Regions from separate parts of the Marinomonas gallaica genome, predicted to be linked through region 3. Evidence: predicted binding sites of a transcription regulator. Region 3 holds the regulator's gene; each other region holds the start of a gene.
What was found. Region 3 encodes PhoB, which activates phosphate uptake and scavenging genes when phosphate is short. Its sites were predicted from a motif close to TGTCATANNNNTGTCANA; they were not measured.
Positions count from the first base shown of each region.

Region 1: a site for PhoB is predicted at 4,259-4,276, ahead of ACPUEK_RS08035 (inorganic phosphate transporter). Genes of this name have one in related genera too.
Region 2: a site for PhoB is predicted at 5,649-5,666, ahead of ACPUEK_RS05100 (Na/Pi symporter). Genes of this name have one in related genera too.

Region 1 covers NZ_CP187511.1:1,711,782-1,719,459, forward strand. The annotation lists tRNA gene ACPUEK_RS08015 (tRNA-Leu) at 1-52, shown strand, start outside; gene ACPUEK_RS08020 (MFS transporter) at 169-1,407, opposite strand; gene ACPUEK_RS08025 (AraC family transcriptional regulator) at 1,521-2,429, opposite strand; gene exaC (acetaldehyde dehydrogenase ExaC) at 2,632-4,149, shown strand; gene ACPUEK_RS08035 (inorganic phosphate transporter) at 4,515-6,083, shown strand; gene ACPUEK_RS08040 (hypothetical protein) at 6,185-6,883, shown strand; gene ACPUEK_RS08045 (hypothetical protein) at 6,951-7,678, shown strand, end outside.
Region 2 covers NZ_CP187511.1:1,086,594-1,094,271, reverse strand. The annotation lists gene ACPUEK_RS05120 (BLUF domain-containing protein) at 1-424, opposite strand, end outside; gene ACPUEK_RS05115 (histone deacetylase family protein) at 551-1,474, opposite strand; gene ACPUEK_RS05110 (GNAT family N-acetyltransferase) at 1,714-4,146, shown strand; gene ACPUEK_RS05105 (hypothetical protein) at 4,207-4,425, opposite strand; gene ACPUEK_RS05100 (Na/Pi symporter) at 4,453-5,607, opposite strand; gene ACPUEK_RS05095 (class I SAM-dependent methyltransferase) at 5,839-6,495, shown strand; rRNA gene rrf (5S ribosomal RNA) at 6,926-7,040, opposite strand; rRNA gene ACPUEK_RS05085 (23S ribosomal RNA) at 7,277-7,678, opposite strand, start outside.
Region 3 covers NZ_CP187511.1:732,707-740,384, forward strand. The annotation lists gene cysZ (sulfate transporter CysZ) at 1-413, shown strand, start outside; gene ACPUEK_RS03400 (response regulator) at 423-1,250, shown strand; gene phoR (phosphate regulon sensor histidine kinase PhoR) at 1,326-2,684, opposite strand; gene phoB (phosphate regulon transcriptional regulator PhoB) at 2,738-3,433, opposite strand; gene ubiA (4-hydroxybenzoate octaprenyltransferase) at 3,518-4,372, opposite strand; gene ACPUEK_RS03420 (chorismate--pyruvate lyase family protein) at 4,391-4,951, opposite strand; gene ACPUEK_RS03425 (HDOD domain-containing protein) at 4,948-6,216, opposite strand; gene ACPUEK_RS03430 (amino acid ABC transporter ATP-binding protein) at 6,322-7,101, opposite strand; gene ACPUEK_RS03435 (amino acid ABC transporter permease) at 7,126-7,678, opposite strand, start outside.

The sequences.
Region 1 (7,678 bases), 980 kb from region 3:
TTAGGTTCCAGTGCTTCACGGCGTGAGAGTTCGAGTCTCTCCTTCCGCACCAAATTTAAAAAAGCCGATCTATTTAGATCGGCTTTTTTTTTGCCTGAAATTTATGCCCACCTATACATTTTGTGTGAATGTTGCGCTCATCTTAGTCAATACGCCGATATATGATCTCTATGCTGGTTTTGTGGGTTCATTATCATTCTCTAGAGCGTTGCGGTGGAATAGGCTGGGAAATAAGTACACCCATATACCGACTACAGCGATCGTGCCAAAGCCTCCAAGCACAATGGCTGGTACAGTGCCAAATAACGCCGCCGTTGCACCCGATTCAAATTCCCCAAGCTGATTTGAGCTGCCAATGAAGATTGAATTGGCGGCACTGACTCGTCCTCGCATATCATCCGGTGTTTCCAATTGAACTAAGGTTGAGCGAATGACTACGCTGATCATATCTGAGGCGCCCAATACAAACAGTGCTGACATAGATAGAAGTAAATGTTCCGATAACCCAAATACAATGGTGGCTAAGCCAAATAGGGCGATGGCGGCGTACATGATTTTTCCAACACTGTGGGTTAAAGGATGTCGAGCCAAATAGACAGACATTAATAGTGCGCCCACTGCTGGCGCACAACGTAGTAAGCCAAGCCCCCAAGGACCCGTTTGCAAAATGTCTTTTGCGACAATAGGGAGTAGGGCTGTTGCGCCGCCCAATAACACCGCAAACATGTCCAGAGATACGGATCCAAGAATCAGTTTGTTATTTTTAATATAGCGTAATCCACCAAATAAATGATGCAGGTTCACGGGCTGTTTTCCTTTGGATACATAGTTGTAATGTAAGAAAAACAAAATACAGCAAGACACTAAAAAACAAGCCATGCTAGTAAAATAGAGTGTAGGTGCGCCCAGTAAATAGATGACACCACCTAAAGCAGGCCCTGCAATCACGGATATTTCGCGGGCTGAAGCGATAGCGCTTACGGCTTTAGAAAGTAGTTCTGGGGGGACAAGGTTAGGTAAAATAGCTTGTCCTGCAGGCATTTCAAAAGCACGCGCAGTGCCTAGCATAACCGCGCAGGTATAGATCATGTTTGCTGATACTGTGTCTGATATGTTTCCGTAGGCCAATATGCCAACGGTTGCAGCCATGGCTAAACGAGTACAAACACAGATAAGACGACGGTTATATCGATCTGCTATATGTCCAACCACAAGCGTCAGCATAAGCTGTGGTAAAAATTGAAATAGCCCTACTAAACCAAGTGCCATCGCACTACCGGTTAAATCGTAGACTTGCCAGCCAATGCCGACAGCAAGCATCTGAAATGCGAAAGAAGAGGCGATTTGCCCAGTCCAAAAATGTATAAAATTAGGCTGGCTGAGCAGCGAATCAGGTAAGGATGGCATGGAGATCCCTTATATCACCATAAACAGTAGAATGAAGTTAATAGTATCAACTAACGTCAGGGAAAACGAAGGGAGCTTTTGGATACTCCCTTATAATCACTATAAAAGAGGGGCTAGTGTTGCAGGTTGAGTTGACTCTGGATTTGGCGTGGCGATACACCGAAATGTTGATGGAAGCGACGACTGAAGTGGCTCAAACTTTGATAGCCTAGCTCCATACTGACCTCTGTTACAGAACGTTTTTGTTTTAAAAACTCCAAGGCAACGCTCATGCGCCGTTGATGCTGATATTCGTTAGGCGTGCACCCAAGGTGACGTTTGAATTCTTGATAAAAGCGGCTTCGGCTCATACAGGAGAGCTTACTTAACTGATCAATGTCCAACGGCATAGCTAAGTTTGATTCAATAAAGCTTAACGCATTTGTTAAGCCGTTGGCATCGGGCATTAGCTTAGTGAATTGTAGTAAGGCTTCACGGCCATGATGACGCAAAATACGAGTGACCAGTTCGCTGACCCCAAAATCGACCAACAAATCGCGGTCAGGGTCATTTTGTACAAAGTCGCTTACTAGGCGATCCAGTACCTGTTGCGTGCCTTGTGTGTGTAGTGCGTGCAGTGGTTTATTTGGATTGATTAGCGACAAACCATTCATGTTAGTCACATCATTCATGCGATCGCATATTTGTGCAATGCGCTCTTGAGATATTTCAACGGTTAAGCAGGTTGTGGGTCGATCTAGTGACGCTTCCGGAAAATCGATAAAGACTTCTTCTTTAGGTGCGAGAATAAAGGATTCATGCGGTAGAAAGGGAATGTTTTCTTCACTTTTGGTATGCATTACTTTGGCGCCAGTGACCATGCCGCAATAGAGTAGTGAATCCGATTTCAAGCTAACTCGCTCTGCTTGTTCATAAGTATCATAGATGCTGAGTTCGGCGTGTGGGCCAGCAAAACAAACGCGGTTTTCTACAAGCTTTGTGGGCTGTCGCAGCGTCCCAAGGCTCGCAATTTGATGAGTCATACACACCTCTTTAATTGTTGTTTGATGGTAGTGCTGAGTAAGGGTTGTTTAATGATTAACCTAAATTATAGAGTACGGTCAACGTTTATGGACTGCTAGACAAGTTTTTTAGACTGTCAGACAAGAAACTTCCAAAACATAGGTCTACATTGAATGCATAGTAATTGAATTACTGAAAACAACAATAACCGGAGTAAACAGTATGATCTATGCAAAACCAGGTTCTGAAGGCAGCGTTGTTAGCTTTAATGAGCAGTATGAAAACTTTATCGGTGGCGAATGGGTAGCCCCAGTTAAAGGTGAATACTTTGACAACGTCAGCCCTGTCGATGGTAAACCATTCTGTCGTATTCCTCGATCTACCGAAGAAGATATTAACCTTGCACTTGATGCAGCGCATGCTGCAAAAGAGGCTTGGGGTAAAACATCGGTTCAAGCGCGTTCATTAGTGCTGTTAAAAATCGCTGATCGCATTGAAGCAAATTTAGAAGTTTTGGCAGTCGCGGACACTTGGGATAATGGGAAGTCAGTCCGAGAAACCTTAGCTGCAGATGTACCACTTGCAGCGGATCACTTCCGCTATTTCGCGGGGGCTATTCGTGCTCAAGAAGGCTCCATCGGTGAAATCGACGAGAACACCGTCGCCTACCACTTTCACGAACCACTAGGTGTTGTGGGTCAGATTATCCCGTGGAACTTCCCTTTGCTCATGGCAGCATGGAAATTAGCACCAGCGCTCGCTGCGGGTAACTGTGTGGTGCTAAAACCTGCCGAACAAACACCTGCTTCTATTTTAGTATTAGCTGAATTGATTAGTGACTTGTTACCCGCTGGCGTGCTCAACATAGTCAACGGCTACGGCGCAGAGGCCGGACAAGCGTTGGCAACCAGTAAACGAATCGCCAAAATTGCCTTCACTGGTTCTACCCCCGTTGGCTCACACATCCTAAAATGTGCCGCTGAAAACATTATACCATCCACTGTCGAGTTAGGCGGAAAATCACCTAATGTCTACTTTAGCGACATCATGGACGCTGAAGACGAGTTTGTTAGCAAATGTGTTGAAGGTGCCGTATTGGCGTTCTTTAACCAAGGTGAAGTATGTACCTGTCCGTCGCGTTTGTTGATCCAAGAAGATATGTACGATGATTTTATTAAGCTTGTCATAGACCGCATTGAAAAGATTAAACGTGGGAACCCACTGGATACTGACACCATGGTGGGGGCTCAAGCGTCACAAGAGCAGTTTGAGAAGATCCTAAGTTACCTAAAAATTGGCCGCGATGAGGGGGCTGAGGTACTTGTTGGTGGTGATCAAGAAGTGGTTGAGGGTTTCAATGATGGATTTTACATTAAGCCAACACTGCTCAAAGGCACCAATGACATGCGTGTCTTCCAAGAAGAAATTTTCGGTCCTGTTGTATCCGTGACTACCTTTAAAGATGAAGCTGAAGCGTTAGCGATAGCCAACGATACTGAGTTTGGTCTGGGTGCTGGCGTATGGACCCGTGACACCAATCGCGCTTATCGCATGGGGCGCGGTATTCAGTCCGGCCGAGTGTGGATGAACTGCTACCACCAATACCCAGCACATGCAGCATTTGGTGGTTACAAAAAATCCGGTGTCGGTCGAGAAAACCACAAAATGATGCTTGATCACTATCAGCAAACTAAGAATATGTTAGTAAGCTACGATATTAACCCAATGGGCTTCTTCTAAGTCCCAGTTACTTTTTACCCTGAGAATTGGCCCCCCAATTCTAACTTTTTAGCCCCTTTTGGGGCTTTTTTTTGCCTAAATTTAATAAAATATTCAGAATGGTATTGGTTGTAACATTGCTGTCACATTAAAGTCATATAAATGCAACCGAAATGAAATGTGCGCCAAAAAACCTCTTACTTAAATCATGATTCAGGCTCTATTGGGTTTTTATAAAAATGTTCTAAGTGTAGAATGACGCGCGTTTCAGTTTAATGAATTTTGACGGATTAATTTGAAAGGCTGGTTTGGGCCCTCTAGGAAAAGAGCGGCTAGGTGAAGATTCGCCAACCAGCGTCGTTTAATTTTTTAAGAAGTATCTTTTTATGGATCTTACAGATTACGGCACAAGCTCAAAGACTACCCGTGGCGGTGATATCGTTCGGATTTTGATCGCTCTAGCGTTCGTTGTTTTGTCTGGCTACTATGCGTATACGCATGGAGAGGGCATCTCAAACATTTCTATCTTAGCTATTGCATCCGCTTTTGGCGCTTATATGGCGTTAAATATCGGTGCCAATGACGTAGCGAACAACGTTGGCCCTGCAGTAGGCTCTAAAGCTTTGTCTATGGTTGGAGCGATTCTAATTGCAGCAGTATTTGAAGCGGCGGGGGCAATTGTTGCTGGCGGTAGTGTTGTTGGGACCATTAAAAAAGGCATTATTAACCCTAATGCGATTGCAGATGTAGAAACATTTATCTGGGTTATGATGGCTGCTTTATTGGCTGGCGCAATTTGGTTGAACTTGGCAACGTATCTAGGTGCGCCAGTCTCAACGACTCACTCGATTGTGGGTGGTGTTATGGGAGCGGGTATTGCCGCCGGTGGTTGGGATATCGCCAACTGGGATAAAGTGGGCGCGATTGTTGCTAGTTGGGTGATCTCACCTGCATTGGGTGGCATTATCGCTGCGTCTTTTTTGATCTATATTAAACGATCCGTCATGTACAAGAGTGACAGGATAGAAGCGGCTAAAAAAGTTGTGCCATTTTTGGTTGCTCTAATGGTATGGGCTTTTTCAACGTACCTAGCAATGAAAGGTCTCAAGAAGATCTGGAATCTGGATATTGTTACGGCTTTATTGATAGGCTTAGGTCTGGCGTTAACCGTCTACTTTATTGTTCGCCCTGCAGTCGACCGTGCAGCAAATGCACTTAAGAATGATAAAGACGCGGTCAATAGCTTATTTACTATTCCATTGATTGTTTCTGCTGCACTATTGAGTTTTGCTCACGGCGCCAACGACGTTGCAAACGCAATTGGACCGTTGGCTGCAATCAATGATGCTCTAATGCATGGTGGTGTTTCTGCTAAAGCGTCTATTCCGCTGTGGGTTATGTTGACAGGTGGTTTGGGTATTGCCATTGGTTTAGCATTGTTTGGCCCTAAGCTTATTCGTACTGTGGGTTCAGAGATCACAGAGCTGGATAAGACTCGAGCTTTCTGTGTGGCAATGGCCGCTGCAATTACGGTAATTATCGCTTCTCAGCTTGGCTTACCAGTGAGCTCTACGCACATTGCGGTAGGTGGTATCTTTGGTGTTGGCTTCTTGCGCGAATATTTGAAGCTTTCTTACGAGAAAAAATTGGCTCAAATAGAGAAACACTCGACTAGCTCAGGCCTTGGTGAAGATGAAACGCAGGCATTCGTTGAGCGATTTAAGTTAGCGGATGTGGCGGAAAAACGTGCGATTTTACGTGAAGTCAAGTCTCTTCGTAGCGCTGCGCCAATCTCACGTGATGAGCGTAAGAGTCTTAAGAAAGCAACTAAGAAAGAGTTAGTGAAGCGCTCTGCACTGATACGTATTGCTGCGGCATGGGTTATTACTGTTCCTGCTTCAGGGATACTATCAGCGATTATTTTCTATGCGTTGCTAGGTTTCTCAGTCGCGTAAACCTCATCTTAGTTTTGAATACTTTAAAAACCGATCATGCATAATGGTCGGTTTTTTTATATGCTTAGAGTTTAGACTTTTCTAATCTTCATGGTGATCTCGTGTCGGGCAGCTTTATCGTAACAATTATAATTATCGTGACAGTGGTATTGCTATTGGCGATACTGATTATATCGCTGTTGAGACTCTATAAAGAGCGCCAAGAGAAGCAGCAACGCGAACTAGAACAGCTCAGTAAGCGTAGCTACCGTGTTGCAGACTTATTGAATGTATTACCTGATCGCTATTTACCTCTGACAACGAAAGTTGTCTTGTTGGAATACTTAATTTCAAGTATTCACTTACTTGGCCGACATAAACTGGTAGTAGACTTAGAAAGTGCATTGCCTGGGTATCTGCAGCTTTTAGAAGAACTCAAGCTAGGTCAGCAGGCGTCCATTAATGACAAAGTGCAGACACATGTTCAGTTGTCTCACGTGCAACAAGGGTTGCAATCTGTACCGCTGTTATTAAGAGGGCTGGTTAATAGTGATTTAGTTGATAAAGCAACGGCAAAGGACCAAGTGGCACAGATTCGTTTCTCGTATTGCTTAGCGCATCATGATTTGCTTGTGAAAGAAGCCCAAGCAAGTTTGGAACTTGATAAAAAAGCCAGTGCGCTTGAAAAACTTCGTTTAGCACTTGCTGAGATGGAAAAAGTAGCGACATTTGAGCAGGCAGACCCGGTGCTCAAAAAACTGCAAAACACTATCCAGCGGATTGAAACAGAACTATTTGGAAACAATTCTACAGCCAGTTAAGCCCTTTTTTATTGGGGAAGATTGGTTGATATAACAATAACGTATTAGCGCTTCGGAAAACGAAAATATGACTGCAATTATCGTAACGCTACTGTTGATGGTAATCGGTGGCTTTATTGCGTTTGCTATTTATCTACAATTAAAAGAACAGGCTCGGATTGAGCGGTTGCGTAAAGTCGCGCTGCTTAACAATCAGTTGCGTCAAGTGCGCCGCTATTTAGATGAGTTACCCGCTCAGTATCAACCAAAAGACATGCGTTTATGGTTGTACGCTCGTATGATTGCTATTTGCGACGAGCTATTGGCTGTTCAGCCTGATGAGCCTTTATCACGACGTCGACGTTTTCTTCATGAGGAGATGCAGCAGTTCCAAAGCAGTAAAGAGAAGCGTCGAGCGAAACCGGTTGTTGACGAAATTCAAATAATGGAAATGAAGCGTCTGTTCGAATCATTCCATGGCTATTTGCAGACGGCAAAAACGGCTAAGCAAATTGATGAGGATAGCTTTGCGCGATACGATGAATTACTTCATTGGTTTCGCTACAAAATCAATGCAGATCATCACTCTTACTTGGCTAGGCAGTTTTTCCTTACTCATAAAATGGAAGACGCGATCAGTGAGTATAATGAGGCGATCAATCAGTTAAGGCCCATTGAAGAGAAGACTGAAGCGATTGAATTGATCAATAAGTACCAAGAAACTATCCAAGAAATTCAAGATGATTTAGCTCTGCAGCAGCGTGAAGCCGAAATGGAAGCTTCAACGCTGGAGGACAGTGAGGCGGAAGAAGGTCT
Region 2 (7,678 bases), 350 kb from region 3:
CTTCCAAGATACTGGCAATTAAATCACGAACATCTTTCACGATTGCGATCGCATCATCAGGAGTGTAACTGAGTGGCGAGAATTTTTCAGATCCCGTACGACGACGAATGAGATCTCTCATCACCGCGTTATCTTGCAGATATCCCATATTCCAGCCATCAAAGTCACGTTGTGTCGTATAGTCATAACCGATAATTTGGACATTCTCGTGCCGAGGATCGCTCAGAATACGAGCATAGGTCTGACAAACTTGATCTCGTGGCCCTTCTAAGCATTGTAAAAACCAATGCTGATTAAAGCATAAGAGCCCCGTCAGTGAATTCCGCTGATTATTAAAACGGGCAGATTTAAGAATGGATTCAATTGATGATGGCTTAAATTCGGCCGTTGCTCGACTTGCATAAATTAAGCGTACAAGACTCATGCTTCCCTCCAGTAACATTCATCATTGGAAATACATGAGATTATCAAGCAATCACATCCCTCAGTAGCGCATTACTGTGAGAAAAGTTTACTAAAGGTTACCACCTGTAATGTTCTGAAAATGCGTCTATAACTTCATAATGGTTTTTAAGTGGCTGAATACTGCACGTCCTAATGCATCGGTATTGTACCCGCCTTCAAGCACTGAAATTACACGCCCTTCACAATGTCGATCTGCTACGTCCATTAACTTCTCGGTAACCCATACAATATCGTCTTCACGCAATCGCAACTGTCCCATTGGGTCTTCTGCGAGCGCATCGAAACCGGCTGAAATCATCAATAGCTGCGGTTTAAAAATCTCTAACGCCGGAAACAGCTCGGACTCATAAGCGGCACGGAAGTCCTCACCTTTCGAGCCCTTTTCCAAAGGCATGTGTACGATATTGTCGTGGGAGGCTCCAGGATCTGGATACGGAAACAAAGGGTATTGATAGCTAGAGGCGTACAGCACTTTGGCATCAGCTTCGAAAATACTTTCCGTACCGTTACCGTGATGGACATCAAAATCGACAATGGCGATACGTTCTATACCATACTCATTCAGAGCATGGCGCGCGCCAACAGCGATATTATTGAATAAGCAAAAACCCATCGCTTTGTCGTACTCTGCATGATGCCCCGGTGGACGCACGGCACAAAACGCATTTTGCACTTCCCCACTCATGATCATATTCACTGCTTGCACTACGGATCCAGAGGCACGTAAAGCCGCCTCGAGTGTGCTGGGCATCATTAAGGTTTCTTTGTCTAACTCAACGTGTCCTTCTTCTGGTGCTTGAGCAAATATCGACGCAACATAATCAGGATCATGTGTCGCATTTAGCTGCGCTACAGTGGCCTTTTCAGCTTCTCGCCATCGTAAGAAGTCCATCAATTGCCCGGCAATGAGGCGATTCTGAATCGCTTCAAGGCGTTGAGGAGATTCTGGGTGATCGTCTCCAAGCTGATGTTCTTCACACGTAGGGTGAGTCAAGTAGGCGGTCGTCATATCGGTATCCGTTAAAATCTGCACCCAAATCAAGGGTCACTATTATTGTTATTCATCGTCGTAGCCAGTAAGGCTACTATAAGGCGATATTCGGTTAACTGCGTTATATCAAGCCATAGTTAGCACTAGGCAGCCTATCCGACATTGGTCTAGACTGCTATAAATACAATGCATTCTCTGTCGTTGAGCGAGGGCATTTGCCAAGACGTTCGCCACAGGCTATTCAGGGAGACTTTTGCATGTCAAAACACGCGCTGCAGCCATTATTAGCCCCTTCTTCTATTTTAGTGTTTACAGGAGAAGATCGCCTTAACCCCATTCTTCATGCAGTGCTTAGAGCCCTTTCTTTTGGTGGCCGTCGAGGCAAAGTATTCTTATATGGCACCCAGCCAGATGACAGTATCGGCGTACTTCCATTCGATCAACTGAGTTCACTCGAAAGCTTAGCAAACACACCTGATCTAGCCATTTTGGCCGGTGAAGACCCGCGTCCATTAACTCAAATTATCGAGCAGTGTGGGTCGTTATCAATCCCAGCTCTCTTAGTATTCACTGGCTCTGATGAAAACCCTGATGAAATACTAAAAGCGGCACGGCAGCATGGCGTGCGACTTATTGGTCCCAATAGCTTTGGCATGTGTCGCCCTAAGCAAGGCTTTTCAGCATGGTTAGGGTTAACTCAACCTATTCCTGGACGCTTAGCATTGTTGTCTCAATCCGGCACGGTTGCCAGTGCTTTGGTTGACTGGGCGACTTGGCAGGGCATTGGCTTTTCTCAAGTCGTATCAATGGGCAGTCCTATCGACGTTATGCCTTCGCAAATCCTAGACTATTTGTCGAATGATTTTGAAAGCCAGTCCATTCTGATGTACCTACAAAAGATTGGTTCAACCACACGTTTCCTCAGTAGCTTACGTGCCGCCAGCCGCTCTAAGCCCGTTGCCGTCGTGACAGAACACAACATTGGCGCGGATCCTAGAGTTCTTGATGCCGCGTTAAGCCGAACTGGCGCGGTACGTGGCCGTCGACTGAACGACCTGGTAGCAGCGGCATCCGTGATGACCAATGCACGTCGAGTCAAACAAGGGTCATTAATGATCATTGGTAATGGATCTGGTCCAGGTGAACTGGCTGCGCAGCGTGCAGAAGAAGTGAATGTTAACTTACTGTCCCCTAGTGAAGAATTACATACTAAGCTTGAAGGCATTATGGACGGACGAGGCAGCATTGGCAGCGTGACCACGGCATGGGCGAGCTGTAACGCTGATCTGTTTGTTGATCTCGCTGAAACCGCTTTAGCTGATAAAGAATGTGGCGCTGTACTTTTGATGTTAAGCCCGACCGCATTGATTAATATGGTGTCCTTGTACGATCAAGTATTACAGCTGCATAAGAAGCAAAAGAAGCTGGTGATGGTCTGTATGCTAGGTGGTGGGCACATGGTGGCATTGCGTACTCGTATCAATGAAGCTGGTATACCAACCTTTCGCACCCCCGAAGCCGCCATCGAAGGCTTTCAGTTTTTAGTCCAGTTCCACCGTAACCAATTACTCGCTAAACAAACGCCTGATAGCCATGCGTTTCGCTTCAATATTGATGTCGCTGCGGCACGCGCTAAGCTAAAAGAAATGATTAAAGCTGGCAACAAAACACCGACAGCTGATGATCTCAAAGAAGTCTTTGAACTCTTTAACTTCCGTTTAATTGCTCGGCGACAGTCCCATTTTTTACTAAAAAAACCCATCCATTTACGCTCTTTTCGAGACCCAGTGTTCGGCCCTGCGATAGGCTTATCTTTGGAAGGTGCGAATCAATGGCACCACCAAACTGAGGCGGTAGCGTTACCGCCTCTGAATACGATTTTGTCTAAGGATTTGATCCAGCGGGCTTTTCCGAATGTTGAGTCCTTTGAGTTAGAGGACTTATTACGCAGTTTTTCAACCATGATTTGCGAACTGCCTGAGCTAGAATATGTTGAGCTGGCGGACGTACGTATACATGAAAGTGGCAGTATTTTTGCGAACGTCAAAGCCAAACTAAAAAGTAGCGGTAAATTAAGACGCTATGAACACCTAGCGATTCAGCCTTATCCTCGACAGTGGGTCAAACAAGTCACCCTTCGTGATGGGCAAGACATTACGCTGCGACCAATTTTGCCTCGTGATGCCTACATGATGGCAGAGTTCGTCAAAAACCTATCCCACGAAAGCCGCTATTTCCGATTCATTGCTAACATCCAAGAACTGACGCCTAAGATGATCGCCAGTTTATCTCATATCGATTATGACCGAGAAATGGCATTAATTGCCGTGGGAGATAAAGAAGGCGAACAAGTGCTTATGGGCGCTGCTCGCTTTAGTGACAACTTCGATGATAAGAGCTGTGAGTTCGCGGTGGTCATTGGTGATGAGTATCAAGGCCATGGCTTAGCAGCACTCTTAATGAGGCGCTTATTTTTAGTCGCACACTTCAAAGGGATTAAGGAGATGAAAGGTACCGTATTAGCGGAAAACAAACGCATGATCGACTTCTGCCGGCGTATTGGCTTCACTATCAAGCGTGACCCCGATGATATAGGGTTAGTAATGGCTTACTTACGCTTAACCCCCAAATTTATTGAAGGTGTAAAGGAAAAGCTAGGTATTGAGACAACATCAAAGAAAGACATATAAAAGGGCTAATGGCTTTCATTGGCCCTTTTATATCACTTTTCTGAAGTTCTCTACTTAGGTTTATTTACGCAGTTCTTCTAATACCATTTGGAAGAACGTCCGTACTTGATGCCATTTCACCGGTGACCACTCTTCCCCTAGCTCAATACTTTCCACTTCCTCATGCTGTTGATCATTATCGCGTAACTCTAATTCCGACCGAATATCGTGAATCTGCTGTTCAGTTTCATTTAGAATCGTGTGTAACTCTTCTTTTGTCATACGTTGAAAATCAGACATACTCTTCATCCTTTAGGTTACGCGCGATTAGAAAACCATACTTACGGCAATCATTAATAATGGCAATGCAATGAATACACCCAGCACCCAAACCGCAGCAAAGACTTTCTTTTCAGCGGCAACTGCCGCTAACCATTCGGCCCCTTTGATCGGCAAACCTCGCAGAAATGGCAAACCGAAAATGACCACCACAGCGAATACGTTAAATAAGAAATGCACTAACGCAATCTCCAAAGCCGATACCGCTAGAGCCCCTGAAATCGCTGTAGCAGCAAGCAAAGCGGTAACAGTCGTACCAATATTGGCACCTAGCATGAAAGGATAGATCTGCTTTAAACTAAAGGAACCTGAGCCTGCCAGAGGCACCATTAAACTCGTTGTCGTTGAAGAAGACTGTACAAACGTCGTCACCAGTGCACCGGATGCGATGCCCGTTAAGGGGCCGCGTCCTATAGCAGAATGCAAAATTTCTTTTGCTTTTCCGACCATCAAAACTTTCAATAATTTACCAATGTAGGTGATCGCTAAGAAGATGAAAGCCAAGCCTGCTAAGATCAATGCTACGCTAGCGAATGTACCTGGCAAAATGCTCGTCACATTATCAACCGCCCCGACAAAGGGCTTGGTCAACGCCTTAATCACGTTTAGATCAGACATAGAGTAACTGTCGGCTCCGATCAAGAATGTCGACAACCAAAGCGCTACATGCTCTAAAAAACCAAACATGATTTCTAATGGTAAAAAAATCGCCACCGCCATCAAGTTAAAAAAATCATGTACGGTTGCTGCAGCAAACGCTCGACGAAACTCGGCTTTATCCCGAACATGCCCAAGGCTTACCAGTGTATTCGTAACCGTCGTTCCGATGTTCGACCCCATAATCATAGGAATGGCAATCTCAACCGGTAATCCGCCCGCCACCATACCGACAATCAAAGAGGTGACTGTTGAAGAAGACTGTATCAAAGCCGTCGCGACAATCCCAATCACAAGGCCTATATACGGGTTGGAAGCAAACTCAAATAGCTCTTTTGCTTGGCCACCCGTTGCCGCTTTAAAACCTGAACCAATCATGCCAACAGCACTGATTAACACATAGACCAGCACTAACACTGCCAGCCACTGCGGCCAACGACTTCCACTTGATACTTGTGGTGCTTGTAACGCTTCTGAACTATTCATGACATCACCCCCATTAGGAAAATGTCATCCTAGTCCGCCGTGATGACAGAAACGTGACTACCTCACAGATATTTCTTATTACAATTAGTAGAGCCTTAAGGAAGACAAGTGCCCCTACACAAATAAACCCCGATGCAAATAGGCTTGGTGCTATACTGGCATTGCAAACACCCTCGTTGCGTCATTTATCTTCGATAGCTGGCCTAGCGCCTACTTCTTTCTGAGAAATCTATGACGACCCTTCGACTGCGTTATCAAACCATCGAGTTTGACAAAACTGATATACACTTATGTACGCTACGCGATAATCAAGAGTTCTACGATCCTGATGGCATTGCAGAAAAGCTTGGCATTTCATCTGCCACATGGCCCCTCTTTGGCATTGTCTGGCCCTCAAGCTTAGTCTTGGCTCATCATATTTGTAATTACGAAACTGGTACGAAAAGGGTCCTAGAGATTGGCTGCGGTATGGCTCTATCGAGCTTACTTCTAAATAAAAGAGACGTTAATATTACAGCAACGGATTACCACCCAGAGTCAGGACTCTTCCTCAATCGCAATACTGAACTTAATGGGGATAAAATCATCCCTTATCTGCAAGCAGACTGGGCTGAGAAAGACGATACCTTAGGGCTATTTGACTTAATTATTGGTAGTGACGTGCTTTACGAGGATAGCCATATAGAACTGTTGGCGAACTTTATTCAAGAGCATGCTTCCCCTGACTGCAAAGTTATTTTGGTCGATCCAGGCCGAGGCCGTAAAAACAAAATGACTCATAAAATGGCAAGTTTTGGCTTCGATTGCGTTCAGACAAAACCTATTCACACAGATTATCTGCCAAATCAGTTTAAAGGCCATATTTTAAGTTTTAGCCGCTTAAGCTAATCAACACCAGCTCTTTATATTTGGGCTTTGAATACTGTCTGGGTTAGAACCTTAATCTCAGTAGCAAAAAGCCCTGACAGCGTTTGCTATCAGGACTTCCTTTGTAGGATGCTTGACGATATCTATACCCTTGCGGGACTCCCACACTACCATCGGCGATGGTGAGCGCCTGCGGCGTGTTGAGAGCCACTTCTGAGTTCGGGATGGGATCAGGTGGTGCGATGTCTCTGTTTTTCTGAACGCCTTCTCTAATCGATGTCATAAGGTACAGTCTTTTGAGGTCACCCGCTGAAGCGTCGAAGCATGAGACAGGCGCAAGCGGGGCATAAAAGGGATGCGCAATCTAGCTGTTTTGAGGTGTTGAGATGCAGAAAACCGCAGACACAAAAAAGCCCTGACAGCATCGCTATCAGGGCTTCCTTTGTATGATGCTTGACGACGACCTACTCTCACATGGGATCTCCCACACTACCATCGGCGATGGCGCCTTTCACTTCTGAGTTCGGGATGGGATCAGGTGGTTCAACGCCTCTATGATCGTCAAGCAAACGGGTTTGCGATCGTTTTGGGTGGCTTCTGTTTGCCTTAGCCAAAACACGCAAGTTCGTGAACTTGAGTCTTTAACAATAAAACTTTTGAAATAGTGATAACCAAGTATCAAACCAGTACCTCCAAGGATGGAGGCAATACTGAAAATTGTCTGGAACAATTTCAGTAGTGTCGTAATCTGTAGTACAGCGAGTATGTTTTCTTCACACTCTCAAAACCATTTTGGTGTTATATGGTCAAGCCTCACGAGCAATTAGTATTGGTTAGCTCAATGCCTCACAGCACTTACACACCCAACCTATCAACGTCCTAGTCTCGAACGGCTCTTTAGGGCACTTTAAGTGCCAGTGAGATCTTATCTTGAAGGAGGCTTCCCGCTTAGATGCTTTCAGCGGTTATCCCGTCCGAACATAGCTACCCGGCAATGCCACTGGCGTGACAACCGGAACACCAGAGGTTCGTTCACTCCGGTCCTCTCGTACTAGGAGCAACTCTTCTCAAATCTCAAACGTCCACGGCAGATAGGGACCGAACTGTCTCACGACGTTCTAAACCCAGCTCGCGTACCACTTTAAATGGCGAACAGCCATACCCTTGGGACCGGCTTCAGCCCCAGGATGTGATGAGCCGACAT
Region 3 (7,678 bases):
TGAGTTTTACTGGGCTTATGGTGATTACTGGGCGCAGCTTAAAGCGTGAAATGCAGAAACTGGGGTATTTTTTACCGCGCTTTATTGCATTGCTGTTGCTGTCGTTTATTCCAGTGGTGAATATTGTCACGTCGGTGTTGATTGTGTTGTTCTCCGCTTGGATGCTGTCCTTGCAATACATGGATTATGCGTTTGATAACAATAAAGTCAGCTTCCCTGAAATGCGAGCCTCTCTGCGAGAAAAGCCGCTGCTATGTTGGACGTTTGGCTTTATCGTGATGTTTGGTGTCACCATTCCTTTCTTAAACCTGTTTGTTATGCCGATTGCGGTAGTGGCAGCCACACTCTTGTGGATCAAGGTATTTAGTGAGCGCTTTGTGAATTACGCCGATCTTTTGTCACAGACTCGATAGGATTACATTTTGAAAATACTGGTTGTTGATGATGCGTCGTTTACGCGAGATTTGATTAAACGTACGTTGCGTAAAAGTTTTCCTGCTGTGACGGTCGAGGAAGCGGTAAATGGTCGCAAAGCACAGCAAATGCTACAGAAATCTACGTTTGATATGGTGCTATGCGACTGGGAAATGCCTGAAATGACAGGTGTGGAACTACTGCAATGGTGCCGAGAGCAACCGCAATACAAGAAAGAAACACTGCCTTTTGTCATGATTACCAGTCGTGGTGATAAGTCTCATGTGGTTGAAGCGGTGCAGTCAGGTGTGACCGATTATTTAGGTAAACCCTTTTCAGCGGAACAGTTAGTACAGAAAGTAGTGACGGCTGCCAAACGTAATGGCATCGAGAAGAAGTTGGGTGATGCACCTAAAAAACCAACCGCTTCAAGCGGCGGCATTGCTTCGGGTTCGCTGGATGTGTTGATGGCGACGACGGTTGCGCCGAAAGCGGCTTCGCCTAAAATCACGAACCCAACAGTGTCGGTCAAAGACGTCAAGATACCAACCAAAGTTCGTTTTGCGGGCAAAGAGTTTCGTTGCATGGTGGTGCATTTCGCTAAAGACGAAGCCACGATGTTGATAAAAAGTGACGATGTGATTCCGACGGTGCTTGATCAAGCGGTGTTAGATTTGACGTTTGAGCAGAAGGTGAACCGTTTAAATTACTACGTGCAATCTGTCGCGACGACCGAGAAGAAACCGGACTCTGCTTTTTTAACAGTGACTCTGCTATTGATTGACCAAGATGCTGAAAAAGAAGCGTTTATAAAAGCGTTGTTTGATTCATTGTAACGTGACGACACGATTATAAGAATGCCCGCATACAATCGTATAGCGGGCATTTTTTTGGTAACGAAACGAGGTTCTCTAGGAGGTCGAAGAGGTTTCCGTTGTCGCATCTTCTTCTTGTGCCTGCGAATGTGCCTGCGGCTGAACGGGTGCATCAATACCGTCGGCTTCTGTCGCCACCGTTGCAAGGAGCGCCTCCTGACGAACACGGTCGGTTGGGAAGTGACACGAGAACGTACTACCAAAGCCTGGTTGGCTTCGAATTTGTAGCTTCGCATTATGGTGAATCAGTACGTGCTTAACGATGGCTAGACCTAGGCCGGTTCCGCCAGTGTTTGAACCTCGTCCTTTATCGACGCGGAAGAAACGTTCGGTCAATCGCGGAATATGGCGGGGATCGATACCTAAACCTTGATCTTCAACTGAGAATACGCCACTGAACTCATTCTGAACCCATTTAACGCGAATAACGCCGCCTTCAGGTGAGTACTTGATGGCGTTTACTACTAGGTTTGAGAACGCGCTGTAGAGCTCGCTGCTGGCGCCATAAATATAGCTGTCTTCGGGCAGATCAAAGCTAATCTCATGCTCATCAGACATCATTGGTAAGGCGGTCTTTTTGACCGTTTCACAAATGTCATCAATTTTGAGCCACTGATGCGCTTCACGCTTATCATTGGTCTCTAAACGTGATAGTAGCAGCAGATCTTCAATCAAATGCTCCATACGCAATGACTGATCCGACATGTTCACAATGCCTCGTTGCATCGATGGCGGAAGGTTATCTTTAAACATAGACAGTGTTTCGAGATAGCCTTTAATCACCGTAAGCGGCGTTTTTAGCTCGTGTGAGGCATTGGCAACGAAGTCTTTACGCATTTGCTCTAGTAGATGTAAACGGGTGACATCACGAACAAAAATCAGGTGATCATTTTGATCGTACAAAGTAGTTTGTACTTCTAGATAGATACCGTCTTTTGACGGAGATTTGATGACTAAAGGCTCACCAAAGCGCTTTTGAGAGAAATAACGAAAGAATTCTGGGTTTCGTAAAATGTTGGTGATTGGCTGACCGCGGTCCGTAGGGCGCTGTAAACCAAGCAACAAGCCCGCCGAATTGTTCCACCATTCCAAATTGCCGTTACTGTCCGCCATGATGACGCCTTCTTTAAGGGCGGCGGTAGAGTTTTCAATCCGGTTAAGTGCCTGACGCATTCGGCGTTTAGATTTGCGTTGTTTCTTTTGTAGACGATACACCGCATCAAAGATTTCACCCCAAATACCAGAGGCTTCTGGGGGGGCCGCTTTACCTGAGCGACGTAACCAACAGTGAAATTGGTACAGTTGGTACAGTTGCCAGTAGAGAGTGCCCAGTACATAAAGTAAGGCGAGTGCGAGAATATGGCCCAATACGAAACCTATGGCGATTACCGCCATGAGTCCACTCATCCATGTAAGGAAAGCCCGTTGCCAAGTTCGCTTCATATATATTAAGCCGTTCGTTTCGCAGAGAAACGGTATCCCGTACCGCGAACCGTTTGAATTAAAAAGTCATGTGACTCGCCGATCGCTTTGCGCAAGCGGCGGATATGTACGTCTACGGTACGCTCTTCAACATAGACATTACCACCCCAAACTTGATCCAATAGCTGAGCACGAGAGTAAGCACGTTCTTGGTGAGTCATTAAAAACTTCAACAAACGATACTCCGTTGGCCCCATTTCGATCGGCGAAGTGCCAATTGAAACACGTTGGCTAATCGGGTCAAGCAGCAAACCTTCTACTTCGATTGGATCATCAACACCTTGTGGTGTCGCACGGCGAAGCACCGCTTTCAGGCGAGCCACCAATTCACGCGGCGAAAATGGTTTGGTGATGTAATCGTCCGCCCCTACTTCTAACCCTTGGATTTTATTGTCTTCTTCGCTTTTCGCCGTCAACATAATCACAGGGATTTCGGCGGTCGTTGGGTCTTTCTTTAGACGGCGAGTCAACTCGACGCCACTACCACCAGGCATCATCCAATCCACAAGTACCAAGTCAGGTCGATGATCGACGATCATCTCATGAGCCTGTTGGCTATTTTCAGCTTCCATGTATTCATAGCCAGCCATTTCCAGCGCGACAGCGATCATCTCGCGGATTGGGGCTTCATCATCAATAATTAAAACTTTTTTACCGGTCACAGGATTTATCCTCATCTCAGGAACGGTAGATATTAAAGCCTCTAAATGTGACAACTGTGTTAAATTGTCACATCAGTGCCACATTCAAATGTAATACCCGAGTAAGATTCCTGCAAAGATACAGTAACCGACGCGGTTATTATCTAGGAAAGAGCGAAAACACGCTTGCCGATCTCGATCTTTCGCTTGTAGGTATTGCTGGTAAAACAGATACACAGCACCGAGTAAGCTGACAAAGTACAACAGGCCTAATTGAGCAATCACACCGATCCACATCATCAAGGATAGGGTCAATCCCTGTAAAATCAAAATCACCAGTAAGTCGTAGCGACCAAACAAAATCGCCGTCGACTTAATACCCACTTTAATGTCATCTGGGCGGTCTGTCATAGCGTAGTAAGTATCGTAAGCAATGGTCCAGAAGCAGTTTGCCACAAACAACATCCACAGCTGTGGGTCTAATAAGCTACCGCCTTGGGCGCTGTAAGCCATCGGGATGGCCCAGGAGAAGGCTAAGCCCAAAAATAGCTGTGGCAAATGCGTGTAGCGTTTCATAAACGGATACAAAGCAGCTAAGAACAAACCGACAAAAGACAACAAAATGGTCTGCCAATCGGTAAATAGCACTAAAATAAAGCTTAAAATCGATAAACCAGCAAACAGCGCTAAGGCTTCTACTTCCGATACCCGACCCGATGGCAATGGACGATTCTTGGTGCGTTCGACAAAGCCGTCCACTTTACGGTCGGCAAAGTCGTTAATCACACAGCCGGCAGAGCGCATACTGAACACGCCCAACACAAAAATAAATATTAGATGCCATTTTGGCCAGCCGTCAGCGGCTAACCATAGCGCCCATAATGTCGGCCACATCAGCAATAGGGAGCCAATGGGGCGGTTAAAACGGGTTAGATCGGCGTAATCTTTCAGTTTACTCATTTTTTGTAATCGCTTTGTTTAAAGTTGGCCTGCCGCTTGAGTAAAACGGGCAATAGCAGGGTAGAACGCTTCGTTGACTAATATTCCTGGACCATATTCCATAAAGACTGAACGGCGTGCCCACAAGGGCTCTGCGCAGTTTTGAATCAGCCCTGCGGGCAATTTAACCACTTCAGTTTGACTGCGGCGCAAAGCTTTAGATTTATACACGTATCCACCTAACGGACGGTTGTCTAAATACGGCAAATATCGCCAAGCACCTTTCAAAGAGCGTGCCGGAATAATAGAGCGAGCATAGACCACTGGTTCGTTATCGACAAATAAAATGACACTGCGAACTCTCGCCATTTCACGCGACTTCAGTCCTAAACGTAAGCGCTCGCGTGGAGAAGGTGACTGCCATGTATCTTCTAGCACCTCCACCCTCAGATGACCTGCTTGACGTAATTTAGCCGTGATCGAAAAGCGCGTCGTTAGCCAGGGCTGAATACCTTTTGGGATACTGCTGCGGCGCACTTGAGCAATGGAATGCCAACGATAATCAAATTGCTTGGTAAGTTTGTGATTTAACAGTGTCATTTATTACCGCTTATTAACCCAACCATCTTTGTTAACTCACTAGAGGAACTCATAACTTTTTTATGACAGAGTTTCGCCTCATCGAGGGTTAAATTAAGCACGTTTAGTATGCCTGGATCGAGCTTATCATCATTAAACAGTTGATGGCACAGGTACAATAAATGGGCTAATTTATTGTGCTGGCCCTCATAGCTGATCGTTTTGCTATACCGTACAGCCGTATAAATACTCTCTGGTAAGCCCCAGTGTTTTAGCAGCCAAGCGCCTAGCTGTTCTTTGGTAAAGTGGAGGGTCTGCATTTCGATGATTTCGGATGGTAAATGCGCATTTGCCTCAATGTAGCGCGATAAAATACCGAAGTGCGGTGGCAGTACCACAGCAATCGCTAGGTAGCCAAAATTATGCAGTAAACCTGCTAAGTAGGCATGGCCGAGTCGAGGGCGGTCGCCGGAGGCCATTTTACGAACCAGCTCTTCCATCAAAACCGCGTGTGACACGGCGCTAAACCAGAAGTCGTTATAATGGCGAGGGCCATTTTTCGGTAGTTGGAAGGCATTCCCCATGGACAAACCAAGCGCTAAGTTCATTACCATATCAAAGCCTAGCACACGAATGATGGCATCTTCGACGGAGTCAATTTCACCTTGCACGCCATAGTAAGGCGAGGATGCCCAACTAATGACTTGAGCGGACAACGATGGATCGAGGCTGATCACATCACACAAGTCATCCGTGCCAGCATTCTCATCGGAACACAGCTGGATAATACTGTGTGATGAGGCAGGCAGTGGCGGTACTTCAAGGGTTTCTTCTAAGCGCTGCTGTAGACGCATGGATTGAAATTTACCCAGTGCTGCTTGCATTTGAGCCGCATCCTGATTGAGATCATCCACCGGGCATTCGATCTTACTGACTGGAATTGCTATGCGTTCATAGCGCGTCAGCGGCCCTTTGAAACGAGATGTGAACTCTTCTTGGGTATAGCTTTTATAACTTTGGGTTGCATTGGAGCGTAGCTCGATGGCGTCACTGTTGAGCAAGGATGAGTCAATAATGGTCGAGCAGGTATTTGGTTTGACTAGGGGATCACCTTCAATATTGTAATTGGCGACAGGGTCAAAACGACGCTTGGTTAGGCGTGACAAGGCCGCCATATCCAGCATACTGTCATACGCAAAGATGACCTGTAGTTTACCGCTATTATCGGCTAGATGAATGATACGTACACGAGTGCTTGTGTTGGCTTCTACTGATTGTTCAGACACTCTACACCCCCAAATTAAACAATAGTCTGTATTAGGACATTATTATACAAACTAAAAAAGCCCCAGTAGGGGCTTTTTTAGAGATGATTTATTCAAACAGTCAGATCAGTGGTTCAAAATCTGACTCAAGAACAATTGTGTGCGGTCATGTTGCGGATTGTCGAAGAATTCGTGCGGCGTATTGGCTTCTACAATTTCCCCCGCATCCATGAACACCACGCGATCGGCGACCGTTTTAGCAAACCCCATTTCGTGTGTAACACACACCATGGTCATGCCTTCGTCAGCAAGCTGAATCATGACATCGAGTACTTCTTTGATCATTTCCGGGTCGAGCGCCGAAGTGGGTTCATCAAATAGCATGATACGCGGCTTCATACATAAACCACGAGCGATGGCGACACGTTGCTGCTGACCTCCAGAAAGCTGACCTGGATATTTCAGTGCTTGGTTGGCGATTTTTACGCGTTCCAAGTAGTGCATTGCCATTTCTTCCGCTTCTTTCTTAGGCGTTTTACGTACCCAGATTGGCGCTAGCGTTAAGTTCTCTAGAATGGTCAGGTGTGGAAACAAGTTAAAGTGCTGAAACACCATGCCTACATCTTTGCGGATCGCTTCGATGTTTTTCAGGTTGTCGTTCATTTCAATACCGTCCACCAAAATTTGACCTTTCTGGTGCTCTTCAAGACGGTTGATACAACGGGTCATGGTGGATTTACCTGAACCTGAGGGTCCACAGACCACGATCCGTTCGCCTTTTTTGATACTGAAATCGATGTTTTTCAGAACGTGGAATTCACCGTACCACTTGTTTACGTCTTTGAACTCAATGATTGCGTCTTCGCCCGGCTCAAGTTGGGCGAGTGCCATATTTCTATCAGTCATATTGTAAGGCCTCAAATTTTCTTATTAATTCCGCTTGTGTCCGGTATCTAACTTACGCTCAACCGCCATCGAGTAGCGGGACATACCGAAGCAGATAGCCCAATAAATAAAGCCAGCGAAGGCATAGCCTTCTGTGGTGGTACCTAGCCAATCACCATCGTGAGTGGCGGATTGAATACGACCCAGTAGATCAAACATACCCACGATGTAGACCAGTGTGGTGTCTTTAAATAAACCAATGAACGTGTTTACAATTCCCGGAATCACCAGCTTCAATGCTTGCGGTAGGATCACGAGCAGCATGGATTGCCAATAGGTTAACCCCATCGCGTCAGCTGCTTCGTATTGACCTTTTGGAATAGCCTGCAGGCCACCACGGATAACCTCGGCCATATAAGCTGCAGAGAATAGGGTGATACCAATCAACACGCGCAATAGCTTATTGAAGTTCAAGCCATCCGGTAGAAACAGCGGAATCATCACTGATGCCATGAACAAAATCGTGATCAGTGGTACCGCACGAACGGTTTCAATGAATACCACACAAACGGATTTAACGATGGGCATGTTGGAACGA